Regions from separate parts of the Paenibacillus sp. FSL K6-3182 genome, predicted to be linked through region 1. Evidence: riboswitches for the same ligand, from Rfam matches in the RefSeq annotation. Region 1 holds a riboswitch; the other holds the start of a gene.

Region 1 (17,052 bases):
GATGTGGCTCATTACAGCCATCAGCAGCGCTGTTTTATTTGGACTAGCAGGCTGGTGGATGAAAGTATCACAAATGCGGGGCGGCTCTACAAGAACGCTGCTGCTCGGATTGTATGCTTCTGGAACGTTAGGTTTTGGGGTGCATGCGGCGCTTGAAGGAACGTTTTTCTTTCTTGCTGATCCGAGGGTATGGATTGCAGGCATCATAATAGGAGCAGGCTCAGCATGGGGAAACGCTTTGTTTATGAAAGCATTGCATTTTGGACCCGCCAGCTTGACCTCTCCCCTAACGAATATGAACATTATCTTAGTTGTCGCTTTAGCGACCTTGTGGTACAACGAGCCGCTCAGCGCTTCGGAGGCAATAGGCATAACTCTGCTTCTGCTTGCTGTCGTCTTTATTGCTCATAAACGAAAGGAACCGCTCACGATTACAGAAAAAAGATGGTTCATTCTCGTCTTTTTGGCAGTCGTGCTATTTGCGCTGCGCAATGGTGGATTAAAAGTCACCGATGAATTGGATCTTCCTAGCGCCCCGATCCTGTTCATTGCTTATGCCCTCTCTCTCTGCTGGTTTCTCATCCCGGTCAAAACGACCGCTGCACGCACCTCAGAGCGAACTGGACTTTGGCTCGGTATTGTTGCGGGTCTGTTCTCATACGGTGGATTGCAGCTTTATGCAGTCGCTATTGCTACCGGACAAGCGAATCTTGCAGCGCCTATCTTTGCTACGAACAGTCTTGTCGTAGCAGCTGGCGCTATTATATTTTATAAAGAGAAGTTGACGATCCTTCAGTGGACAGCCTTTGCTTGTACCATTCTTGGGTTGATTGTTATTCGATTGTAATTCGCGAACGCTTTTCCTGTATTTTCCTAACTTTAATATAGTAAATATAATATACGATCAAACAATCGCATTCCCACTGAAATTAACTTACTTTTAGTTTGTTCGTATGGTACAATAGTATTACAAAAAGCGGGGTGATACGGTTGGATTATTCGACAATGTGCCCAAAGTATGAAGCCGCAGCCGACATTTTAGGCAAGAAGTGGACTGGCAGAATTATTCGGGTATTGCTTGGAGGACCAAAAAGGTTCAAAGAGATTAAGGAACAAATTCCCGAAATGAGCGACAAAATGCTAACGGACCGGATGAAAGAGCTTGAAACATTAACGATTATTAAACGTCAAGTTTATCCAGAAATGCCTGTACGTATTGAATATGAGCTAACCGACAAAGGCAGGGAGCTTCAGCCAGTCATTGAGTCCATTCAAACTTGGGGCGAACAATGGATGTAAGATAAAAAACCGCTTAGGCGGTTTTTTTTATTGCCTTCTCTTCTTTTATCAGGAATTGACAAAGGATTATTTATCTACTATCATTGATAATAATAATCAATATCACAATATGCAAATAAAAAACCCCCGATCAGATCGAGGGTTTCCTATAAATCAATTGGACTACATGCCAAGCCATTTTTTGAATAGATGTTTGGTTGTATCTTTATTGATTGCTGCGATTGAAGTCGTAAGCGGAATGCCCTTCGGACATGCGCGAACACAGTTTTGCGAGTTGCCGCAGCCTTCGATGCCGCCATCTGTCATAAGTGCATCCAGACGTTCTTCCTTGTTCATCTCACCTGTTGGATGAGCATTAAACAAACGAACCTGTGAAATTGCAGCAGGACCGATGAAGCTATTCCGATCATTTACGTTCGGGCACGCTTCAAGGCAAACACCGCAAGTCATACATTTGGAAAGCTCATAAGCCCATTGACGCTTCGTTTCTGCCATCCGCGGTCCAGGACCCAGATCATACGTTCCGTCGATTGGAATCCATGCCTTAACGCGTTTCAAGGCGCCAAACATCCGCTCACGGTTAATAACAAGGTCACGAACTACTGGGAATGTTTTCATTGGTTCAAGACGAATCGGCTGCTCAAGCTTATCGATCAAAGCGCTGCACGCTTGACGAGGCTTGCCGTTGATGACCATTGAGCATGCGCCGCATACTTCTTCCAAGCAGTTGGAATCCCAGCATACAGGAGCCGTGCTTGCGCCGTCTGCCTTTTTCGGATTACGTTGAATTTCCATCAGGCCGCTAATAACGTTCATATTAGCGCGGTAAGGAATTTCAAACTCTTCCGTATATGGTTTGGAATCAGGAGTATCTTGGCGAGTGATGATAAACTTAACCGATTTTGTAGCTACAGTCGTTTCAGCCATCATTATTCTCCTTTCTTCTTGTCGCTCGAGTAATCACGTTTACGCGGCTTGATCAAGCTTACGTCGATATCCTCGTAAGAAATTTGTGGACCTTCCTTCGTCCATTTCGCAATCGTCGATTTCATGAAATGCTCGTCGTCGCGTTCTTGGAAGTCTGGTTTATAATGAGCGCCGCGGCTTTCGTTGCGCAGCAATGCGCCTAGCGTCATCGCTTCAGAGAGCTCAAGCATGTTCCAAAGCTGACGAGTAAAGGCTACGCCTGCATTGTTCCATTGCGCTGTATCGTTAATGTTGATATTCGCATAACGCTGCTTCAGCTCTTTGATCTTGTGGATCGTTTGCTCCAGCTTGTCATTAAAGCGAACTACCGTCATATTGTTCGTCATCCATTCGCCTAGCTCTTTGTGAATGACATATGCATTTTCAGTACCCTTCATATTTACGATGCTGTTGTACTTGTCCGTTTGACGCTTGTTCTCGCGGTCAAATACGGAGGAAGCTACATCTTCAGCTGATTTCTTCAAGCCTTTGATATACTCAACAGCTTTTGGTCCAGCTACCATACCGCCGTAAATAGCGGATAGCAAAGAGTTCGCGCCAAGTCGATTCGCACCATGGTATTGATACTCGCACTCACCGGCTGCAAACAGACCAGGAATGTTTGTCATTTGATTGTAGTCAACCCACATGCCGCCCATTGAATAGTGAACCGCTGGGAAGATTTTCATCGGGATTTTCCGTGGATCGTCGCCCATGAATTTCTCATAGATTTCAATGATACCGCCGAGCTTAACATCAAGCTCCTTCGGATCTTTGTGAGACAAATCAAGGTAAACCATGTTTTCTTGGTTGATACCAAGCTTCTGATCTACGCACACGCTGAAAATTTCACGAGTCGCAATATCACGAGGAACAAGGTTTCCGTAAGCTGGGTATTTTTCTTCTAGGAAGTACCAAGGCTTACCGTCTTTGTACGTCCAAATCCGTCCGCCTTCACCACGCGCTGATTCCGACATCAAGCGGAGCTTGTCATCGCCTGGAATAGCTGTTGGGTGAATTTGAATGAACTCGCCGTTTGCGTAGTTAACGCCCTGCTGGTAAACTGCGCTGGCAGCTGTGCCGGTGTTGATAACAGAGTTCGTTGTTTTGCCGAAAATAATACCAGGACCGCCTGATGCAAGAATAACTGCATCTGCACGAACCGTGTGAACTTCCATCGAGCGAAGATCCTGTGCTGAAACACCGCGGCAAATGCCGTCATCGTCAACAACAGCGCCAAGGAATTCCCAGTGCTCGAATTTGTTAACTAGTCCAGCTGCTTCCCAGCGGCGAACTTGCTCATCCAGTGCATAAAGCAGCTGTTGACCTGTCGTTGCGCCTGCAAATGCTGTACGGGAATGCTTCGTGCCGCCGAAGCGACGGAAATCCAGCAAGCCTTCAGATGTACGGCTGAACATAACGCCCATCCGGTCCATCAAGTGAATGATGCCTGGTGCCGCATCACACATTGCTTTAACTGGCGGTTGGTTGGCGAGGAAATCTCCGCCGTATACGGTATCGTCGAAATGCTCCCATGGAGAATCGCCTTCTCCTTTTGTATTAACAGCGCCATTGATGCCGCCCTGTGCACATACTGAGTGGGAACGTTTGACCGGTACTAGTGAAAACAGATCAACGTGAACGCCAGCTTCTGCTGCTTTGATGGTAGCCATCAAGCCTGCAAGACCGCCGCCTACGATGATAATTTTATTTTTAGCCATAACGTTTCGCTCCTTGTCTACAAACTAACCGATATTCGTAAGTGCCAATGCAGCACTTGCAGCTTCTTTGAATTGATCTCCGCTGAACGCAATAAGCGAAAGAATAAACAATGCTGATACGACTACAAAAACGCCCATGCAAATATATGAAGAGATGCGTTGAGCTTTCGGGCCAATCGTAATGCCCCAGCTGATCAGAAACGCCCAAAGGCCGTTGCTGAAGTGGAAAACAGCTGCTAATACACCAATAACATAAAGTACGAAGTAAGTAGGGTTGCTCGCAATCTGATTCATCGTTGATCCCAGTTCCTCATGCGTGATGTTGCCGAGATAAACTTGAATCCGAGTTTGGAATACGTGCCAGAAAACGAATACAAAAGTAATTACCCCTGTAATCCGTTGTGCGGTAAATGCCCAGTTCCGGCCGTACTTAAAACGCCCCGTATTCGTGTTCGATTGGTAAGCGACATACAAGCCGTAAATACCATGAAACAATAGCGGGAGGTAAATGCCGAAAATCTCGAGCAGCGGCAGCACGGGCATGCTGTTAATGAGAGTTACGCCTTTGTCAAAGCCTTCAGGCCCGCGTTCAAACGCCTGGTAGTTAGTCAGACCATGCACGACGATAAATCCGCCGAGTGGAATGATCCCGAGAAGCGAGTGAAGCTTGCGCGAGAAATACGAATTTCCTTTCATGTCATTCCTTCTCCTTTCAAAACTGTGAGTGCTAGCATGCTTTTTCTTAAAATATAAGAATGTATCGGTTTCCCCTTTATACATTGCTTATATTCCAGCGCAAACGAGGTGCTGTGCAGCCAATGGTTGTCATCAGCAGTTTACGCTTGGCAAATCATTCTACATTGTAACCCCAGCATGTATGTCCGTCAACAAAACTCGACACATATTAGCCACACTTCCCATCCTACTCCTTTTAAGCTTATAATGGAATTGCTTATTTTTTATAATTTCTTATAACAAAATGACATAAGGGGTTTCATTCATGAATGAAGAGATGCATGTCTTTACCGTTATTGTGGAACAGTCCAGTATGAACAAGGCTTCCGCCTTACTAAACCTGTCTCAGCCTGCACTGTCTCGCAAAATTGCCAAGCTTGAGCAGGACCTAGGCTCTCCTTTGTTTCATCGCATCGGAAAACGGCTGGAGCTTACTCGAATTGGGCAATTGACCTATGAATATGCTTTGGAGCTTCGCCAGCTTCATCGCAAATATTTGCAAACCGTCTCTGAGTTCACCTCGGCTGGACATACGACCCTTACCATTGGCGCAAGCTTGACGACGCTTCAAACGACTTTGCCCGATCTCATTCAAAGCTTAACTTCTACCCATCCGGAGATCGACATTAAAGCGATTACCGGCAAGACGCATGAAATCGTATCGCTCGTGCGAGATCACAAAGCCGATATCGGCATTGTCGCCTCTAGTATTGAAGATTCAACGCTGCGGTGCATTCCGCTGTTTGAGGATCATCTATCGCTCGTGGTGCCTCGCAATCAGGTTATTACCGATAAAGGCACGCTGGGTATACAGGATGTGACCGGCATGCCGATGATCTTGTTCTCCAAAGGCACTTGGTACAGGTTGTTGACCGACGAGCTGTTTGACAAATATCATCTTCAGCCGGATGTGCGAATGGAAATTGATTCGTTTGAAGCTATCCTTCGGTTGCTGCATACTTGCCGTGCTGCGACGCTCCTGCCTCAATCGTATATGCGCAATCAACTGCTTGAAGACAATGATCTTACCGTCATTCCCATTCGAGAACTTGAAGATACAAAACGTACCACCTCGCTCATTCATGCGGACTCGGCCGCCCTCAGCCCGTCCGTTCGCCTTTGGATCAACGAGCTTGCAGCAGGCTTCCCCAGCAAAAAGGACAGCAGCTTTTAAAATAGCTGCTGTCCTTCAGCATTTCCAATATTACACTTCCAAATCCATTTCAGCCTAATCTGCCTTTTCTAATGATAAGCCTCTTCCACTACATAAAAAAATTAACGGATAACGGATGCTTCGAAGTCTTCTATTTGCTCATTTGTTCCTATAATAACCATGACATCACGAAGTGAAAGGACATCCGTTGCTGTCGGTGCAATAATGATGCCATTGGGCTTATTTATGGCTACGATGCTGCATCCAAATCTAGCTCGCGGATTAAGATCATGCAATGACTTGCCATCCAAGCATTGCGGTACAGCAAGCTCGGCGATCGTATACTCTTTGGAAAGCTCGATATAATCTAATAGATTTGGGGATACTAGCTGATGCGCAACTCGAATACCCATATCGCGCTCAGGATAGACCACGCGGTCGACACCGATTTTCTCAAGCACCCGGCCATGCAGTTCAGTCAAAGCTTTCGCTACAACTTGCTTCACTTCCAAATCCTTAAGCAGTATGGTTGTCAAAATGCTGGATTGAATGTCATCGCCAATCGCGACAACTCCGCAATCAAAGTTTCTTACACCCAAGGAGCGCAGCGCTTCTTCATCCGTACAATCAGCTGATACAGCATAGGTTAGAATACCGCTCATGTCCTGAACGGCTTCCTCATCCTTATCTATTCCAAGCACCTCATGGCCAAGCTGGACGAGTTCGCGCCCTAAGCTCGAACCAAATCTCCCTAAGCCGATGATGACAAATTGTTTCTTTTTAATTCCCACTTGCAAAGTCTCCTATCCAATCGTAATTTTGCCCTCTGGATGCCGATAAAGCTCTTTCTCTGTACGAGGCCCAAGCGCGTATGCGAGCGTCAGGGGTCCAAGTCTTCCGGCAAACATGGTTAATGCAATGACTATTTTCCCAACAAGGCTCAGCTCTGGCGTAACACCAACGGATAATCCTACTGTTCCAAATGCTGATGTCGCTTCAAACAATAGCTTTATAAAAGCTTGATCCTCCGTCATCGACAAGATCATCGTTACAATAATGACAAGCGATAAAGAGATCAAAGTAATCGTGAGTGCTTTAAAAATTCTGTCTTTGCCTAATCTGTAACGGAAAAGAACGATGTCCTCTCGTCCTCTAATCATTGCAAATACAGCGCCGACCAACGTTGCAAAGGTTGTTGTTTTGATGCCGCCGCCCGTCGAGCCGGGCGAGGCGCCAATAAACATTAATATAATGGTGAAAAACATCGTCGCTTGCCGAATAGCCGTATAATCAAGCGTATTGGCTCCTGCCGTCCGCGGCGTTACCGACTGGAAGAACGAAGACAAAATTTTCCCGCCCCAGTCCAGAGAGCCCAGTGTCTTCGAATTCGAGAATTCAAAAATAAATATGACGAGTGTCCCTACTGCAATAAGCGTTCCTGTCATAGATAGCACGACCTTACTGTGCAGTGACAGCTTGCGGTTTTTGCGGAACTCCATCAGGTCCGACATAACAACAAAGCCGAGTCCACCCGATATGATCAGCATCATAGCTGCAATATTGACGACTGGATCAGATACGTATAAGGTCAAGCTGCGATAGTTCCCAAAAATATCAAAACCAGCATTGTTAAACAATGAAACCGCATGAAAGGCTCCAAAATAAATCGCTTTGCCCAGCGGCATATCAAATGCAAACCTCGAAGCAAACAACGCAGCGCCAATAAGCTCTATTGTCAATGAATACACAATAACGCGTCTAATCAAACGCACGATGCCTTCCATGCTCGACTGGTTCATGGATTCCTGCAGCAAAAGCCGCTCACGCAGCGAAATCCTCTTGCGAAGTACGAGCGCTACCAGCGTCGCCATCGTCATAAATCCGAGTCCACCAAGCTGGAACAGGCACATTAATATGATTTGACCCCATATAGAGAAATAAGTTCCAGTATCAACGACAACTAACCCTGTTACACAGGTTGCCGAAGTTGCCGTAAACAGCGCATCTATAAAAGGCAATCTCTCACCGCTTACCGATGCAAAAGGCATGGATAATAATAAGGCACCCAGCAATATAATAAGAGCGAATCCACTTACCAAAATACGCGGGGGTGACCACTTCAAAACATTCCAACTAACCTTCATCCATTTCCCTTCTTTTTGATTATGTCATATTGTCATTTTTGTTTTTAAGCATAAAAAAAAGCACTGGAAACTCAAGTGCTCGTGCGATGAGTCCTGTTCCAATACGCCTTCGAGGTTAGCTGACGGATTCGGGCCTGGACAGGCAGCCCTATTCAGCGGAAGAAGACGATGCTTCACCGCTAAAATTCACCCCATGCTATCTAATGTTAAACTGCTTTGCTTTCAGCAGGTTCATCCATTTAGACAACTTTATGGTTCCCCCGATTTCCTTAGGAAATTCGGCTATGCTATGCAATTAGTATGACGATAACGATTATAATCCCTAAGCACTCCTGATATAAAGGTGACGTTTATGACAAACAGGACGATATTAGCTCAAATTAGGGCAATGGGACGAACCAGCACATAGCTAGCTTGCTGGACATCGTTATTTCGCATTTTTTTGAAAACAAACGGTCATTTTCATTGGATAATTTAGGGATTCATATGTTAAGGTAATAAAATGAGCTATTTATTATGAAGACAGTTGAGGTGAAACTATGATTGATTCTATTAAACCCAATGAATGGAAACGATTTATATGGGCAGCAGTTGCTTGCTTTATTATTTATGGGGCCGTACAAATCGTTCCCATGATTACGGCTATCTCATCTGGCGAAATGAATACCAAGGTCATAACGAAATCAGCGGCGGAGGATAAGGCGTCTGCATTTGTTGAAAAAGAAACAGGCTTGAAGGTGAAATCGGCTAAAGCCGTACATCAAACCGATAAAATTATGAATGGCTACTTATCTAAATATGAGCTAGTCAAAGCATATACGGATAAATATGACCCTAGGTTTCCTACAGATACGTTTCAGGTTGATCTTAAATTCGCAAGCGGCGGCAGCGGATATGTTTATCTACATATGCATAGCGGGAAAGTCGTAGCTTGGAACTTGAAGCTTGAGGGGGAACAGCTATCAGATGCAGATAAAGCAAAAGAAGCTATTGCCTTCCTAACTGCAGGAAATTTCAGCGGTACTGAATTCATAGGCGGTCAAATATTGCCTAATGGCGACTGGCAGCCTAAGCCTCCTGCAGGTTATTCCATTAAAAATGCTCATCTTAACGTATTGGTTAACGCTCTTGTCGTGAATGACCGTACGATCATTACTAAATATAAACCGATATTCGAGGCTCCATCCGATTACATAAACTATGTAAAGAAACAAGATAAAATAGCTGGATACCTTACCTCTATCGGTTATCTGTTCATGAGCTTCGTTTTATTCGTCTTAGCTATTATTTACTCCGTTTTGTATCGAAAACATACATCCTTTAAATACGGAATCGTATTAACGATCATTTATTTAATTACTTATACGATCATGAATTTAAACGTTCTGGATGGTATCCGGGCTACGCTCGGCGAGACGGATATGGCAGGCGCTACCGTTTCGATCACTGCCATCGTAAGTGTTCTGCTAGCGATTCCAATGGCAGGTTCCATTTATGTATCCATCGTTGCCGGAGACGGCCTCTGGAAGGCGCAGGGCCGCGCTTTATGGCCGCGCTTCGGTCAGAGAGGGTATGGCGATTATGTTTGGCGCAGCGTGGGCTTGTCCTATTTATTCGCGATCATCCTATTCGCAATTCAATCGGTTATCTTTATCGCCTTGAAGCTGTCCATTGGCACTTGGGAAACATCAGATGCCTCACAATCCCCATACAATATGGGCATTCTTTGGCTGATGCCCGTGCTTGCTTGGGCTGCCGCAATTGGCGAAGAAGCCGTATTCCGCTTCTTCGGTATTGGACTATTTCGCAGGTGGTTTAAAAACACGTTTGCCGCAGCACTGCTGCCTACCTTCTTCTGGGCGCTGGGCCATGTGATGTATCCTTTTTATCCGTCCACGACGAGACTGTTTGAGCTGATGATTATCGGACTGTTGTTCAGCTTTATCTTCGTCAGATACGGCTTCATTACAGCCATGTTCACCCATGCCATCTTCAACAGCGTTGCAGTTGGCCTATCCTTGCTCACTATTGGAACAGCACCGAACATAATCTCAGCTATTTTCTTCTCCGTGCTGCCGGTACTGATTGCATTTGTTCTAAAATATTTAAGTCACAAAAAAGAGAAGAAGCCGTCTATGACGACGACTCCTCCCCTAGAGCAGCTATAATTTGCGAAGCTAATTTATCACCAATAGATAGAGGCCGAAAGTCTTCGACTGAGGCCTCTTTTATTTTTTTGATCGAGCCAAAATGCTTGAGCAGCAGCTTGCGTCGTTTCTCGCCAATGCCCGGAATCGAATCAAGCTTCGACTCCACCATGGACTTGGCGCGCTGCTCGCGGTGGAATGTAATCGCAAAGCGATGCACCTCATCTTGAATGCGCTGCAGCAAATAAAACTCCTGGCTGTCCCTTGGCAAAGGAACAATCTCAGCTGGATCTCCAGTCATAAGCTGCGCTGTCTTATGCTTCGCATCCTTCACAAGACCGCAAACGGGAATGTACAACCCAAGCTCATTCTCAAGCACGTCGAGCGCCGCAGATATTTGCCCTTTGCCCCCATCGACTACAATCAGGTCCGGCGGAGCTAATTCCTCTTTCACCACACGCTCGTAGCGGCGCCGTATGACCTCGCGCATCGTTTCGTAATCATCTGGACCTTGTACTGTCTTCACCTTGTATTTGCGGTATTCCTTGCGGTCTGGCTTGCCGTCCGTAAAGACAACCATAGCCGAAACGGGATTCGTCCCCTGAATATTGGAGTTATCAAATGCCTCGATTCGGCGTACTTCATCCAGCCCTAGCCAGCCTGCAAGCGACTCTGACGCTTTAACGCTTCGTTCCTCATCTCGTTCGATGAGCCTGAATTTCTCGTCCAGCATCACCCTTGCATTATCGATAGCCATCGTTACGACCTCGCTCTTGCGTCCGCGCTGCGGCATAAGCACCTTAACCTTCAGCCAGCTGTGCAAGGATGCAATGACATCGTCAGCGTGCGTAGCTGCTGCCTCATCAACTGCTGCCACTCCGCCCGCTGATTCCACCGCTTCCAGCTCAGGCGGTATTGGCAGCAGGATTTGCTTAGGCAATGCCGGATTATCGCTATAATACTGCGTAACGAATGTCATGAAATCATCATACTCTTCCCCGTAATAAGGAAAAGTTGTGCCGTGCCGCTCAATGAGCTTACCCTGGCGCATGTACAATATTTGAACGCACATCCAGCCCTTATCTACTGCAAAACCAAAAATATCACGGTCAAGCGCATCGGACATCGTAATCTTCTGCTTCTCCATGACCGCATCGATTGCAATCAGCTGATCCCTAAGCTCCTTCGCCCGTTCAAATTCGAGCTTCTCGGCTGCTTCCTCCATCTTGCGCTGCAGCTCATTTTTCACGACATCTTGACCGCCGTTCAAAAACTTTGAAATTTCTTGAATCATCCGATCGTATTCGCTCTGCTGCACATCAAATTCACACGGTGCAATACATTGTCCTAGATGATAATACAAGCACACCTTATCTGGGAGTGTCTTACACTTGCGAAGCGGATATAGCCGGTCCAGAAGCTTCTTTGTCTGCTGAGCGGCATAAGCATTCGGATAAGGGCCAAAGTACTTGCCCTTGTCTTTAATGATACGTCTTGTGACCTCGAGCTTCGGATGTTTCTCGTTCGTAATTTTGATATAGGGGAACGTTTTATCATCCTTTAACAGGACGTTATATCTTGGATGGTATTGTTTAATTAAGTTGCATTCTAAAATGAGTGCTTCCATATTGCTAGAGGTTACAATGAATTCAAAATCACGAATTTCAGATACGAGCCGCTGCGTCTTGCCATTGTGGCTGCCGTTAAAATAAGAACGCACGCGATTTTTGAGCACTTTTGCCTTGCCTACATAAATGATGACGCCTTCGCTGTTTTTCATGAGGTAACAGCCTGATTGATCCGGGAGCAAAGCTAGTTTGTTCCGTATCGTCTCTTTTGCCTCTGCAAGCTGCTGCTCTGCCTGCTCCCGATCCGTTTGCTGATGATCCATGCTCTCGCCTCCGACTGCCATATGATTCTGTTCATATTTTATCATAACTCGGCTATACTTTGTTTTACAATTGTCACCGGTTCTGGCTTTACAACTGTTTATCTGTTTGAGTATACTAATATAAGTTGAATAAACCGATACTACATAAAGACGACCGTAAATTGGTTGTTACTTACGCAATCGGTCTTTTTCAAGGAGGACGTCAACGATGGAAAACGTAAGAGACCCGCGCGAGCATTTTAACGAAGAGCCTCGCCATGACTTGATGGACGTCGTTTTCGGCTTTGGCGGCATGCTCGGTTTAATGACCGTCATTTTCGCTGTTGCTGTAATCGTGAAATTCATCATTTCATAAGAAAAAGGAGCAGCTCGCTGCTCCTTTTTTTTGTTGCCTATCAACGATACGCGGCTGATACATCAGATATAATTCCGCTACACTTGTTACTTTCTCATTAAATAAGGATACAAGAAAATAAGTCCGAGAATATAAAGCAATAACGCAAACAACGCAGGTGAAAGATGCAAAAAATCGATATAACCGATGGATAGATGAACACTTAAGCCCGCATAGAAGCCCGGTGCTCCGCCAAGCAGCAGCGTCCACCATATCCAGCGCGTTCCCTGCTGGATTCCCCATAGCGCAATAATAAGAATGGCCAGTGCAGCACAGAACAACGCTCCGCCAAATCCTGCTCTATCATGGGCTATCAACGGGATGAGTTTCAAGTTCGCCCCATTCAGCTCGTTATGCGTCGTATTCAAATAAACCAAATCCGACTGTACGAACACCTCTGTAATCCCAACGCCTGCGATCGTTAAACCGCCTACAGCCAGCGCGAAGCCCAAAACGACAAAACAAAATTGTCCATACATCGCCAAACGCCATATTCGATCATTACGAACATTAACTGGCAAGCGATAGGGCTGATCCGGATTTTTGCGCATGGATAGCAGAAACATCGGGAACAAAAAAGCAGCAGCTAGCGCATGCAGCGGATCGAAATAACCGTAGCCAAGAAATAAGAAAAAGCTTAAAAACCCAACAATACCAGACGTCATCAAAGCCGTTCGAGCCCAGTGCAGACTATGCTTTAATCCATGTCTAGCCAGCTGAACATACAATATTCCAATTGTAATCATCGTTCCGGAAAGCGTAATTCGGTCATGAGACATAAAATGCAGCAGATGATGGTTGACGTGCTTCAGCTCGTCCAACGTCATGTCTATAAAATTCAAATCATAGGACAGCAGCACCGTAGTCGCAGCAATAATCCATGACAATATTCCGCCAATAATCATGCCGATTCCAAGCAGGAGCATCCAGCCCCAATGCTTCCAGAATGATGGAGTCACTTGCGCAGGAAGATCTCGGACCTGCTCATAAATGACAGCTTCATTAATCCGTTTTGGCAGACCAGGCCCTGCATAAATCAGTCCGCTGTGAAGTAGAACGGCGTTAGCGCCTGCTTTCAGCAGATCTAACGCATCCTGCGGCTCATGCACGCCCCCGCCCGCTTTGATTAGCAAGTGGGAACAGTATTCCTTTCGCAGCAGCTTTATTTTGGCCAAAGTAAACGCCTTGGCCTCTTTACCCACGCTTGCGCCATAGCCCTCGTTGTTATCTTCGCAGATTGCTTCTCCAATGACCACGCCTCTCCAAACTCCCTCTGCTGCGTGGATCAGCGAGATTAGGCTGTCATTAGAAAAGTCAGGCGGAACATAAATAAACAAAGGTTTATTAGCATGCGGTTGTGCGGAAGCGTATCCGGCTATACCTTTCAAAATAGTGTGGGCTTCTTCGAGGCTCCTTGATGAATGCAGGACATCAACATAAAAACCAACCGCACCCGCTGCACTTAGCCGCACCAGCATGCTTTTAAGCTCGATTAGAGCCTGCTCGCAAGAAGCATGCGGCATTGGAGCAATTCTCGCAAGCTGCGGCAACGAATGTCCTGGCTTTCCCATACGCTCAGCATACTGCTCTACACCGTCGTTTTCATAATAATCTGGATATCGAATGGTTTCATTTAGGATGTCATTCGTTATAGGCTTATCACTCTTAATTTGCTTGACGGTTATAGGACCATGCTCGATAAAACCAAATCCAAACTGAGCCAGCGCTTTATGCGCCACTCCTTGCGGATCTAGACCGCCTGACAATCCCACACTTGTAGTTAAGGGAATGCCTGCTAGCTTCTGCTCCAAGTGAGGTGATGGCTCCATATGCCCAAGTGTACGAATAACAAAAGTACCGCCTGGGATGCTGCTCAGCGTACCCATTGCTTTTAGAGTCAGTGTTCTGCTAAGCCTAGAAGGAAGCCTGAATAAAAGAGGTCGAAACAAGGACTGATAGGACCAATCCGGCATTAATATTCTCCTTATGGATACTTTTCTTCCAGTATACAACAAACCCAATGCCTGCGCGGCATTGGGTTTGTTGTATATTTATCGAATCTATTAGGGAGCTACTGCACAATTCTAAGCGCTTCGCCCGTTGATGAATTGTCCCGCTGCTTCGATTGCTGTGAAGATTCGGACGGAACCTGCTGCTTCTGAGAGGGACCATCATAACGTGTTCTTTCCGTCCGGTCGATCTGTACAATTCTTCCATCATGAACAGTGATCGTTACATGCCCATAATTAAGACCCGTTACTTGTTCAGAAATACGCTCCAGCCATTGCGCATCTAACTCTAGCGGTTTTGCCATTTCAAACCCCTCCATTATTGTCATTTATTCAGCTTTCTCCGCTGGCTTCTGCGTGCCAGACTTCCACTCTACAATGCTCTTCACGATCATCGTTACAACCGCTAGCATGACGAGCAAAGAAGCAACGGCGAATGAGGCCGAAAATTGATATTCGTTGTACAAAATCTCAATATGCAGCGGCAGCGTATTCGTTTCTCCGCGGATATGGCCGGATACGACAGATACAGCGCCGAACTCGCCCATTGCTCGTGCGTTACACAAAATAACGCCATACAATAGTCCCCACTTGATGTTTGGCAAAGTAACCTTCCAAAAGATTTGCCAGCCTTTAGCGCCTAAGCTTGCAGCTGCTTCCTCTTCTTGGACGCCCTGCGCTTGCATCAACGGAATAAGCTCGCGAGCAACAAAGGGGACCGTAACAAACACGGTTGCAAGTACGATTCCAGGAACTGCAAATATAATTTGGATGCCACGCTCATCGAGCCAAGGACCAAAAAAGCCCTGTGCGCCAAATAACAGCACATAGATCAATCCAGAAATGACTGGCGACACAGCAAACGGCAAATCGATTAACGTAATTAAAATATTTTTACCGCGAAAGCGAAATTTACTGATCGCCCAGGCCGCAGCAATACCAAAGACCGTATTCACAGGAACTGCGATTAATGCAACGATAAGCGTGAGCTTAAGCGCTGACAAAGCATCCGGCTCTGTAATCGAATCAATGTATACGCCTACACCTTTTTTTAATGCTTCAACAAATACCGATGCCAGCGGCAGCAGGACAACTAATCCAAGAAACAGCATCGCAATGATAATAAGCAGCCATTTGACGGGACCTGATTCTGTAATATGCCTCGGACGTTTGGAAGCTTCTGCATTCGTGTGTACTGTAATTGCTCCAGCCATTTGTATGAGCTCCCTTCTTAGTCTGATACTGTGCGGCGATTCATTCGCCACTGCAGTAAATTAATGACTAGCAGCATCAGGAAGGATACAACGAGCATTACGAGTGCAATAGCAGTAGCGCCAGCGTAATCGTATTGCTCCAGCTTCGTCATGATGAGCAGTGGAGTTATTTCTGTTTTCAGCGGCATATTGCCCGATATGAACACGACCGAGCCATATTCTCCGATACCTCTTGCAAATGCTAGAGCAAAACCAGTTAGTAGTGCTGGCAACAGCTCAGGCAAGATGACCTTCCAAAAGGTTCTTAAACGATAGGCTCCGAGCATAACTGCCGCTTCTTCCGTTTCTTTCTCCATATCCTGCAGCACCGGCTGTACCGTACGAACAACAAACGGAAGTCCAATAAATATTAGTGCGATGGTGATACCGAGCGGGGAGTAAGCAACCTTGACGCCGAGCGGTTCAAGCAATGAGCCAATCCAACCATTCGGTGCATAGATCGCAGTTAAAGCAATGCCAGCCACTGCAGTTGGCAGTGCAAATGGCAGATCCACTAAACTGTCGACGATTTTTTTGCCTGGAAACTGATAACGAACGAGCACCCAAGCGATTAATAGGCCAAATACTGCATTTACAAGTCCGGCAAAAAATGCGGTTAGAAAGCTGACTCGATAAGAGGCAACGACACGAGCATTCGTAACCGTGCTCCAGAATTCCGACCAGCTGAGCTCTGCCGTTTTGAAAAAAACGGCAGTCAGCGGAATCAATACAATAATGCTAAGGTAAAACAATGTGAATCCAAGCGACAAACCAAAACCCGGCAGTACGTTACGGGGCTTGGAACCTTTCATGTGAAGTCAGCTCCAATCTTGTTTATGCTTTGCATTATGAGCCTGGTGTGTAAATTTTGTCGAAAATGCCGCCGTCTGCAAAGTGTTTGGTTTGCGCTTCTTTCCAGCCGCCAAAATCTTTATCAATCGTGAGCAATTCTAGAGTTTTGAATTGATCTGCATACTTTGCAGCAACTGTCTCCGAAATTGGACGGTAGTAGTTTTTAGCTGCAATTTCTTGGCCTTCTTCTGTGTAAAGGTATTTCAAGTAAGCTTCCGCTACTTCACGAGTTCCGCGCTCGTCTACCACTTTATCAACTACAGCAACTGGAGGTTCAGCAAGAATACTTAAAGAAGGATATACGATTTCGAATTTGTCTGGACCAAGCTCATTGATCGATAGGAAAGCCTCATTCTCCCAAGCAAGCAGTACATCGCCAATGCCGCGTTCTACAAACGTTGTTGTTGAACCGCGTGCACCGGAATCCAGAACAGGTACATGCTTAAATAATTGTGTAACGAACTCTTGTGCTTTTGCTTCGTCATTTC
Region 2 (3,694 bases), 3.7 Mb from region 1:
TACTGTAAAGGCAGCCTGCTACCTAATTTAGCCAGTTTCAGCCTTGCAGAGCGATTCGCAACGCTTACATTCATTTCGATCTCTCGATATCTCACTATTTCTCAATTTTACTCTTGTTTTCAAAAATAGTGTTCATTCCCTTTCTAACGATTTTATGCGTGAATAATCAGATTTCTCTATAATTGAGAATGGAAGAGAATAAACGAGTATTTCGAAGAATAAATATCTTTTTGCTGCCATAACGAATGGATTTCTTTTAATATGGCATATGGCTGCCTTTTCACGATATACCACAGTTTTACAATATTGCATTTCGGGTTTACCATAGACGGCAAGCCAATATGGCTGAGTATTATCGGTGAATTATTCAAATCGAGGAGAGATCTCATTGATGTCTACACCAGTTGAAGTACCCTTACCAAGCTTGGATAATCATCCTGCTGCCTTGTTTGAAATTAAACGAATTCAAATGTTTGTGCTGCCGGCTTCCATGCTTGAATCGAATGGTTACCGTGTTTGCCTAAGACTCTCCACTGCTGGTGGTCATGGCTGGAGTGAGCTGTTTATTAAAAAATCCGAGAAGCCTCGCGACTGGATCAGATGGAGCAGTATGCTGCTAAGGTTCATCGGCACACTTCCTCTTGCGTCACCTTTTGTTTTTCAAACAGATCCAATGATGAAGGACGAGCGTATATATCATTTGTTTGCAGCCGCTGCATTGCATATAGAATCCAATCATTACTCTTTTCCAAACTGTGAATATGACCGTGAAGAGCATACTTTATTTAAACAAGCTATCTCCTATGTATCGTTATTTTAAGCACTTCTGATTTACAGATGCGCTAATGAAGGGTATAATTAAGAGTAAACTATTTACGCTGAATTTTTCGAATGAAAAAGCGGGGGAACCATCGCGATCGACCGAAATCGATTCGCAAGGGGTGAATCCAGGGATTTGTAACCCTGGTAGGGCTTTCTCTCTAGCCCGAATCCGACAGCTAACCTCGTAAGCGAATAAAGGAGAGATGTATATGTTGACAAATTGTGCACGAAATCTGCATCTTTTTACGGAACAGACCCCTTATTTATCTGTCACACGAATCGAGCTATTCGTCATTCCTGCTCTTGCCGTCGATTCTGCAGGCCATCGCGTATGTCTTCGTTTAACAAGCAATCAAGGCTTCGGCTGGAGTGAACTATTTGCCAGCGACACAGAAGAGCCCCTTGACTTAGAACGATGGAGCGACCTGCTTCAGTCTTTTATCGGCAGCATTCCTCTACCACCTCTTAACCAGTATCATTATGACAAAACGGATCAGGATGGGCGCGTTCTCGACTTATTCGTCTCCGCCGTCAAGCATGTCCTAGCACAATCCGCCGATGCAGCCCCGTACAGCAACGACCATGAAGAGTCTGTTTTGCGTCAACGTTCCGTCTCCTACATCTCTTTGGATTAATTTCGTTCATAAGAAAAAAAAGACAGTCCAGAACAGATAACCTAGTTCTGGACTGTCTTATTGTATTTAGGATTTAAACCTTCGCTAATGCAGCACGCTGCTCTCTGACTTGGTAAGTAGCCAGCATCATGTTGCGCAGTGAAGCAACCGTTTCTTCCATTCCGCGTGTTTTCAAGCCGCAGTCCGGATTAATCCAGAAGAGCGTAGGATCGAGCACTTTAATGGCGCGCTCGATCATGCTGACCATTTCTTCCACGGACGGTACACGCGGGCTGTGAATATCGTAAACGCCTAAGCCGATGCCTTGGTCATAGGTGTTCTCCTCAAAGCTATGAATCAGCTCGCCATGGCTGCGCGAGGTTTCAATGGAGATGACATCCGCATCCAGCGCAAGAATGGAATCGATAATATCATGGAACTCACAATAACACATATGTGTATGAATTTGTGTTGTGTCACGCACAGCTGAAGTCGATAGACGGAAGGCATGCACGCCCCATTTTAAATAAGCATCCCAATCACTGCGTTTAAGCGGCAAGCCTTCTCGCAAAGCTGGCTCATCAACCTGAATCATTTCGATGCCTGCAGTCTCAAGCGCCTTTACTTCCTCTGAAAGTGCAAGCGCAATTTGGTATGCAACCTGCTCCCGTGTGATATCGTTGCGGACAAATGACCAGTTCAAAATCGTAATCGGACCCGTCAACATCCCTTTTACCGGACGACTTGTCAGCGACTGCGCATACACGCTTTCGGTTACTGTCATTGGCTCAGTAAATACAACATCGCCATAAATGACCGGCGGCTTTACGCAGCGGGAACCATACGATTGAACCCAGCCGCCTTTTGTAAATGCGAACCCATCCAGCTTTTCTCCGAAAAATTCGACCATGTCCGTACGCTCAAATTCACCGTGAACGAGGACGTCAATGTTAAGCTCTTCTTGGATTTCAATCCAGTTTTTAATTTTATCGTTGATAAATGAAGCGTAGTCCTGTGAGCTGAGCTCATTTTTTCTCCATTTTTGCCTTGCTTGACGTACATCCAGCGTTTGCGGGAAGCTGCCGATGGTCGTTGTTGGAAGGAAAGGCAAATTCCACTTTTTCTGCTGCAGCTTTTGTCTCTCCGCAAATGGCTTCTGCCTCGTTGAAGGATGCGCCGCAACCGCTGCTGCATCAGCAGCTTGACGATTGCGGGCAGGAGAAATGGATAAATGATGAATCCGCTCGCCGTTAAGCTTAAGCTCAAGCTTGCGCAGTTCTGAGATGTCCGCCTCATTTACTGTCGCTGTTTCACTTAGCCACACAATTTCATCCAGCTTTTCTTCCGCGAATGCAAGCGCCTCACGCAGCTCTACTGGCAGATTGGTTTCGTTTTTTGCCGTTACCGGCACATGCAGCAGGCTGCATGACGATTGAACGATCGTGCGCTCAGCTGGAATGTATGCCGAAATCCTTTGCAGCAATTCGAGCTTTTGCTTATAGTCTGAGCGCCAAATGTTGCGTCCGTCTACAAGTCCGATACCAGCGAGCTTATCCTTCGGATAACCAAATTGCTCAAGCGACTTCAAGTTTTGCTCCAAACCATGAACGAAATCCAAACCGATCGCTTGTACCGGGAGAGCAACTACAGCTTCATAATGCTCAACTGCCTCAAAATACGTTTGAAGCATTATGTTAAGCGCTGGCGCTGCTTGGTTCAGCCTTGCATAAATCGATTCAACCCATTGCATCTCTTCCTCAGAAATAGAGGTAACAAGGATGGGCTCATCGATTTGCACCCATTGTACGCCTTCTTGCTCAAGCTCCTTAAGCAGCTGAGCATAAAGCGGTATAAACTGCTCAATGAGCTGCGGAAGCTGCTTGGCATCGTAGCCCTTCGACAGCTTGAGGAAGGTGTATAGACCGATAATGACAGGTTTACCTTCAATACCAAGCTTTTCTTTGGCTTCGCGGTACGCAATCAGCGGACGGTTTTCCGTCAGTACCGGAGCTGCATCCGCAAGTTCTGGCACGATATAGTGATAGTTGGTATTAAACCATTTGGTCATCTCGCAGGCTTGTGCTTCCTGTGTCCCTCTCGCCATTGCGTAGTAGGTCTGTACGGGAACAGGACCTCCATCATAGGAAAAACGATCTGGCACAAGGCCAAACATCGCTGCAGTATCCAGCATTTGATCATATAACGTAAAATCATTAACAGGGATTAAAGAAATTCCTTTATCCTTTTGCAGCTTCAAG

What was found. A riboswitch is a leader RNA that binds a small molecule or an ion and turns the genes downstream of it on or off. The one in region 1 is predicted to bind cyclic di-AMP.
Region 2: it holds a riboswitch for cyclic di-AMP, as region 1 does, so the genes downstream of both, MHH56_RS08155 (hypothetical protein) here and MHH56_RS25225 (TrkH family potassium uptake protein) in region 1, are expected to answer to the same signal.

What each region holds. Positions count from the first base shown of each region.
Region 1 covers NZ_CP150265.1:5,725,923-5,742,974, forward strand. Annotated here, with positions in the region: gene MHH56_RS25190 (DMT family transporter) at 2-847, shown strand; gene MHH56_RS25195 (helix-turn-helix domain-containing protein) at 991-1,299, shown strand; gene sdhB (succinate dehydrogenase iron-sulfur subunit) at 1,462-2,226, opposite strand; gene sdhA (succinate dehydrogenase flavoprotein subunit) at 2,229-3,986, opposite strand; gene MHH56_RS25210 (succinate dehydrogenase cytochrome b558 subunit) at 4,011-4,682, opposite strand; gene MHH56_RS25215 (LysR family transcriptional regulator) at 4,987-5,895, shown strand; gene MHH56_RS25220 (TrkA family potassium uptake protein) at 5,997-6,659, opposite strand; gene MHH56_RS25225 (TrkH family potassium uptake protein) at 6,678-8,018, opposite strand; cyclic di-AMP (ydaO/yuaA leader) riboswitch at 8,108-8,312, opposite strand; gene MHH56_RS25230 (CPBP family intramembrane glutamic endopeptidase) at 8,558-10,186, shown strand; gene uvrC (excinuclease ABC subunit UvrC) at 10,152-12,056, opposite strand; gene MHH56_RS25240 (YqzM family protein) at 12,265-12,411, shown strand; gene MHH56_RS25245 (hypothetical protein) at 12,498-14,423, opposite strand; gene MHH56_RS25250 (YezD family protein) at 14,522-14,764, opposite strand; gene cysW (sulfate ABC transporter permease subunit CysW) at 14,789-15,673, opposite strand; gene cysT (sulfate ABC transporter permease subunit CysT) at 15,691-16,524, opposite strand; gene MHH56_RS25265 (sulfate ABC transporter substrate-binding protein) at 16,559-17,052, opposite strand, start outside.
Region 2 covers NZ_CP150265.1:1,873,171-1,876,864, reverse strand. Annotated here, with positions in the region: gene MHH56_RS08160 (hypothetical protein) at 392-820, shown strand; cyclic di-AMP (ydaO/yuaA leader) riboswitch at 867-1,028, shown strand; gene MHH56_RS08155 (hypothetical protein) at 1,032-1,457, shown strand; gene metE (5-methyltetrahydropteroyltriglutamate--homocysteine S-methyltransferase) at 1,531-3,694, opposite strand, start outside.